One region of the Ureibacillus sp. GCM10028918 genome, then DNA from elsewhere that is predicted to be linked to it. Evidence: predicted binding sites of a transcription regulator. Region 1 holds the regulator's gene; the other holds the start of a gene.
The links. The regulator Rex, encoded in region 1, represses fermentation and respiration genes when NADH is low (regulators of the CRP and FNR family bind a similar motif). The targets are predictions, from matches to a motif close to TTGTGAAATATTTCACAA.
Positions count from the first base shown of each region.

Region 2: the regulator Rex is predicted to act here: its motif matches at 1,345-1,362, upstream of ACFQU5_RS08480 (DUF1641 domain-containing protein).

Region 1 covers NZ_JBHTFK010000035.1:44,232-47,654, forward strand. The annotation lists gene ACFQU5_RS16935 (CPBP family intramembrane glutamic endopeptidase) at 1-440, shown strand, start outside; gene tatC (twin-arginine translocase subunit TatC) at 499-1,326, opposite strand; gene ACFQU5_RS16945 (twin-arginine translocase TatA/TatE family subunit) at 1,346-1,570, opposite strand; gene ACFQU5_RS16950 (redox-sensing transcriptional repressor Rex) at 1,652-2,284, opposite strand; gene ACFQU5_RS16955 (ABC-F family ATP-binding cassette domain-containing protein) at 2,539-3,423, shown strand, end outside.
Region 2 covers NZ_JBHTFK010000006.1:91,026-94,448, forward strand. The annotation lists gene ACFQU5_RS08470 (type III polyketide synthase) at 1-406, shown strand, start outside; gene ACFQU5_RS08475 (isoprenylcysteine carboxyl methyltransferase family protein) at 409-972, shown strand; gene ACFQU5_RS08480 (DUF1641 domain-containing protein) at 1,414-1,836, shown strand; gene ACFQU5_RS08485 (NAD(P)/FAD-dependent oxidoreductase) at 1,875-3,059, shown strand; gene ACFQU5_RS08490 (MFS transporter) at 3,112-3,423, opposite strand, start outside.

The DNA.
Region 1 (3,423 bases):
CTGTATCAATCGGTTGGGGCGTTATTGGGTTTTTCTTAGTATTTCTTGGTCAAACGATAGGAGCTATGATTGAGTACGGACTCGGTATTCAAAACGGTTCGGCGAATACTGAATCCATTATTCAAATTACTGAAATTGCCCCTATTATGATTTTAGCTACAGTAGTTTTAGGGCCTATACTAGAAGAATTTGTTTTCCGCCGCGTCGTCTTTGGTTCTATTGTCCAAACACAAAATTTCTGGGTTGCCGGTCTAATCAGTTCTATCATTTTTGCTCTGATTCATCTAGACTTTACACACATCATTTTATATACGATTAGTGGGTTTATTTTTGCATTTTTATACTATAAAACACGTCGTTTACTTACTTCAATCATTGCCCATATGCTGTTAAATGGTTTTGTGACAATTGTTCAGATGAACGCTCACTTATTTCAATAGTTAAGATAAGAAAAAGCCTATTTTCAAAAGAGTTCTCTTTCGAAAATAGGCTTTATTATTATTGTTTATTTGTCATTTCTTCGATTTGACGGCGTTGCTCAGCCAATAAGTCTTCTACCTGGATTTTTTTAGCGATTTCCTCTTCTTCTTTCAAGCGCATTTCTTCTGCCACTAGATATTTTTTATAGCCGATCCGAGCGATTATAATACTGATTTCATATAATACAAACAATGGGATTGAAATCAAAATATATGAGATTATATCTGGCGGTGCTACTAATACCGCTATTACGAATAGCACAAAATAAGCATACTTACGGAATTTCACCATAAGCTGAGGATTTATAATTCCCAATCTCGCTAGGAACAGCATTACAACCGGTAATTCGAAGATGATGCCGAATGGGACCACTAATTTAAATAGAAATCCGAAATATTCATTAATCCCTATTGTTTGTTGAATATCAAGATCATCAGATAGCTGCATCATGAAGTTCATAACGTTTGGCAATAAAATATAATAGCCAAACGCTAGTCCAGCAACGAATAATAAAAAGGCATACGGAATGTATTTTAGCGTAGCTTTTCGCTCGGTTTCATGCAGCCCAGGTGTGATAAAGGCCCAAAGCTGGTACAGAATGATCGGCGAAGTAATAATCAGCGCGACAATGAATGTAACTTCCAAATACACAGTAAGTGGGTCACCTACATTGAAAGCGTTTAAAGTAAATTGCTCTGCTTGTTCGCTTAACTGAATATATTTAATAATCGGCTTTGCAAAATAAAAGCTCACAATTAAGGACAGAATAAAGAAAATGGCACAAATGAATAGACGTTTTCTTAATTCTTCTATATGTTCAATAACAGTGAGTTCTTTTGGATTCATTGAAATAGACATCCTTAACTTACTTGTTTTCTTTTTCTAGATCTTTTTGCTCGATGACATTGGCGCTCTTTTTCTTGTCCTCTTCATCATCCAATAACCCACTAGTTCCCTTTTTGAACTCACGTAATGTTGTTCCCATCGCTCTACCTAGTTCAGGCAGTTTCTTTGGTCCAAAAACTAATAGGGCTACTACACAAATAATAACTACGGCAAATGGTGAAATTGCATTTAAATGCACAACCATTGTAGCCACCTCCTCTATTATATGTACATTTTATCTCATCTTGTCGGAATTTGCTAATGGATAAATTTTAAATACTTTGTGTCAATCACTATTGCGTATTAAATAGATTAACGCTTCTAGTTCAACGGATAAATCAATATTCATCATCTTCATGGAATCAGGAACATTTAACCTTACTGGCGTAAAGTTCAATATTCCCTTTGCATCAATTTCAACTAAGCGATCTGCCATGATTTGTGCAGAACGACTAGATACCGTTAATATAGCTAATTCCGCGTTGAATTCATGATACATTTCCTCTAACCGATCTGGATGATATACAGGTATCCCATTAACCTCCATACCATCGTGTGGTGCTTTTGAGTCAAATGCCACTACGATTCTTGTATTGTGATTTTTGTGGAAGTTGTATTTTAAAAATGCGTTTCCCAAGTTCCCCACACCAATTAACGCAACATTTGCTCCTTCATCTTGATCAAGCGTTTGTCTAAAAAACTCAAGCAAATAAAGTACGTCATACCCATATCCCTTTTTACCAAGCGCACCAAAATAAGAAAAGTCCCTTCGAATTGTTGCCGAATCAATTTTCATGGCTTCACTCAATTCTTGTGATGAAATTCTCCTCTTTCCTTCATTGGCAAAGTTTTGCAAAAAACGATAATAGAGTGGAAGTCTTTTTGTAGTTGCTTGAGGAATTTTCATGTCTTGCTTCACACATTATCCCCCAATCTATTTCTCAAACTGACTGTTTTACCTGATCTGTATAAGTGATTATTATCTACATACTAAATTTATATCCTTATCTCTCGGAACTCAATATTCCTTTGTGCAGGTTCAATGAAACGCTTGTGAAATTAATATAATTCAAAATCGTTTTCATCTTACTAAACATGCAGAAATAAGTAAAGCATCCGCATTGCGCAAGGAATCTTCATCTATTACACTAAAGATAGAACTGAGGTGTAGTAATGATTGTTTTACAAGTAAATCAATTATATAAATCTTTTGTAACAGATGAAATACTTAGTGGTGTAAAATTAGAAGTTCAACATAGAGATCGAGTTGCGTTAGTAGGGCGTAACGGTGCAGGAAAATCGACATTACTCAAAATTATCGCTGGTCAAATGTCTTATGACTCTGGAGAAATTATCATTCCAAAAGACGTGAAAATTGGCTACTTAGAGCAACACGCAGGGCTCGAGTCAAACTTATCGATCTGGGACGAAATGATGACAATATTCGACTCATTGCGTAATCAAGAAAAAAAATTACGTACTCTTGAACAACGTATGGCTGATCCTGCAGTTTACGAGAATGCTGAAAACTATTCACGCGTAATGGCGGAGTACGATCAATTACAGCATGACTTTAAGGATGCTGGAGGGTACCAATATGAAGCAGATACACGTTCGGTGCTTCACGGCATGCAATTTTTCCCGGAGGATTACGAAAAACCGATTCTCTCCCTTTCCGGTGGCCAAAGAACCCGATTAGCATTAGCAAAGCTTCTACTAAGTAAGCCCGATTTATTAATACTGGACGAGCCTACCAACCATCTTGATATCGAAACATTGAGCTGGTTGGAAAGCTATCTAAAAGGGTATGAAGGAGCAATTTTAATCGTCTCCCATGACCGTTACTTCTTAGACCAGGTTGTTTCGATTGTTTATGAGGTATCAAGAACCCACGTGACAAAGTATGTTGGAAACTATAGTGCATATCTAGATGAAAAGGCAAAAAACTATGAGCGAGATTTGAAAATGTTTGAACGGCAACAGGATGAAAAAGCTAAACTAGAGGCATTTATCCAGAAGAATATTGCCCGTGCTTCGACAACAAAAATGGCCCAAAGC
Region 2 (3,423 bases), on a different contig from region 1:
GATGCCCGATTCTGAAGGCGTGATGGGTTGGGACTTGAAAAATGATGGTCTTCATGTAATTTTCTCAAGGGACATCCCTTCCATTATCAGCAAATGGTTGGGACCATTTATAACTGACTTTTTAGAAGAGCAAAATCTTTCGAAGGAACAAATCGATTATTTAGTGGCCCACCCTGGAGGCAAGAAAGTTTTAGCCGCCTATGAGGAAACATTGGATATGAATGAACAGCATACCACTATCTCAAGAGAGGTATTGCAACATCATGGCAATATGTCATCTCCAACTGTCCATTATGTGCTTGAGCAATTTATGCTAAGAGAATCAAAATCCGGTTCTTTTGGTCTATTACTAGCCCTCGGTCCTGGTTTTAGCGGAGAGGCAATATTACTTGAGTGGAGGGATTAACGATGTTCTTTATATTGTTTGTATCTATTGTTATTTTGCAGCGAATCATTGAGGTGATTATTGCAAGAAGAAATGAAAAAAGAATGCTAGCTGCCGGAGCCTATGAAGTTGGTGCTTCACACTACCCTTTTATGATTGCACTTCATGTTAGTTTTTTTATTAGCTTAATTACTGAAGTATTGCTGCTCGAACGGACGTTGTCACCTTTGTTTTTATGGCTATTTATCTTCTTCCTGCTAGTGCAGGGTTTAAGGGTATGGTGCCTTGCGTCCTTAGGTGCATTTTGGAATACAAAAATTATTATTTTACCTGGAGCCAATGTTGTAAAAAAAGGGCCCTATCATTTGATTCGACATCCAAACTATCTTGTAGTTTGTATTGAAATATTACTGCTCCCGCTATTGTTTCAAGCCTTTTTCACGGCAATATGCTTTACATTACTAAACTTTGCGATGTTAGCTGTCCGAATTCCTGCTGAAGAAAGAGCATTAATGGAAGCTACAAATTATAGTAAACAGTTTAGAAAGAAAGAAACTACGGTACTTCCAAACGACCAGCAGCATTAACATTCATTTTGCTTTAGTTTAAAAATCACCCCAAAAACGTGTAGACAAGTTGAATATCGACTTTGTCTACACGTTGATTTATTTTTTAATAACAATTCTTAAATTATTATTAGAAATTACTAGAATTAAGTCGTATAATTCATGTTGTAAAGCACTAAGCTTTATAAATTTGAACCATTTAAAATTAGATGGTTTCTTCCCCATCTATTAAAAATTTATTCTTTTATTAAAAATTTTCTACCATATTACTAACATTTAGATTTTTAACAAAGAACTATAGGATTACGAGAATATTTAGTTTATTATTGATAATGTATTGATTTCACTATCATGAAAGATTTGGCTAAATTTCAATTTGATTTATAAGACTGTATGTGAAATTTTCTTCAAACTTTTTCAAAGTAAAATGCACTAGAGGCAAAATGTAAAGGAGAATTGGATATGTCAGAAGAATTGACTCAAGCACAGCAAAGCTTACTTACGGGAAGAACAGATTTACTTGACCAATTATTAAAACCTGAAGTTCAAGAATCACTAACTACTTTAGTAGAACAATTACCAAAGCTAGCTGAAGTTGTAACACTATTAACAAAAACTTATGATCTAGCTCAATTAGTTGCAACGGATGAAGTATTAAAAAGCGATACTGTGAGTGCTCTTAAAGAGATGTCAGAACCGGTTATTGGTTCAGTTAAAGGTTTAGCTGCCACTGCAATTGAGGCAAAAGACCGCGCTGAAGCTACTAACGAATCAATTGGCTTATTCGGCCTATTAAAGTTATTAAAAGATCCTGAAGCACAAAAGCTCTTCCGCTTCGCAAATGCATTTTTAGAAATCCAAGCAGAACGTAAAACTCAAGAATAGTTTTCTTATATTTAACTAGTATGGACGGAGGATTTATCATGGCAAAAGAAATCGTCATCTTAGGTGCAGGTTATGGTGGTTTATTAACTGCTCTAACATTGCGTAAATATGTAAGTAAAGAAGAAGCGAATGTAACAGTGGTGAATAAATATCCGACTCACCAACTGATTACTGAATTACACCGACTTGCAGGTGGTACTACTACAGAACGTGCAATTTCTTTCCCTTTAACAAAACTATTTAAAGATAAAGATATAAACATAGTTGTAAATGAAGTGAAGTCATTCTCGGTAGATAATAAAGAAGTTCATATGGTTGATGGATCTGTAATGGAATATGACAATCTTGTAGTAGCTCTTGGTAGTCAAACTGGTTTCTTCGGCATTCCAGGCCTTGAAGAAAATAGTATGGTCTTGAAATCCGTTGAAGATGCGAATCGTATCAATCATCACATCGAAAGTAAAATTGCTGCTTATGCAAAGTCAAAAAATCCTGCAGATGCAACGATCGTTATTGGTGGAGGCGGTTTAACTGGTGTTGAACTAGTTGGCGAAATCGTGGACAACTTCCCTAAAATTGCTAATAAATACGGCATTGACTTCAAAGAATTAAGCATCAAACTTGTTGAAGCTGGTCCTAAAATCTTACCTGTTCTTCCTGACGACCTAATTGCACGCGCTACAGATAGCTTAACGAAACGTGGAGTCGAATTCTTAACTGGGCTTCCTGTTACAGGTGTAGAAGGAAACAAAATTTCTTTAAAAGACGGCTCTACAATCGAATCAAACACATTCATCTGGACTGGTGGAGTAGCTGCACTTCCTTTAGTTCAAGAATCAGGACTTGAATGTGACCGCGGCAAAGCGGTTATTGACGAATATTTACGTTCTAAGTCTCACCCAGAAGTATTTGTCGTTGGAGATGCTTCTGTTGCACTTCCTGCTGATGGTGGTCGCCCATTATTTGCACCTACTGCTCAAGTAGCATGGCAAATGGGGGAAACTGCAGGGTTTAACCTCTACGCAACACTTGAAGGTCAAAAACTTGAAGTATTTAGCCCTGTCAACTCTGGTACACTTGCTAGTCTTGGACGCAAAGACGGTGTAGCTACTGTTGGAAGCAACAACATCCCTTTAAAAGGTCTTCCAGCGTCATTAATGAAAGAAGCAAGTCATATTCGTTATTTAACACATATCAAAGCCTTATTCGGCTTAGCTTATTAATACTTAAAAAAGAAGATTTTGGCTCAAGTCCAAAATCTTCTTTTTATTTATTTCATAATGGTTTTCCTGCTTCAATCAATACTTTATTTCCTAGTAAGACAAAACCGAGCATAAATAGTAAAATTCCCGTTCCGATTAATAGCCATTCAATGGCAACAATATCTGCAAGCGGTCCAAAAATGATCATTCCTAATGGCATAACGGAAGTAGAAATCATTGTTAAGACTCCAAACACTCTACCTAAGTAATCTGGTTCAACTTTTTCTTGCAGTAATACAGTAGCTGGTGTATTGAACATTGGCATGACGATTCCAACAAGTGCCATGACGATTAGATAGATCCAAAAAACGGGTACTATACCAAG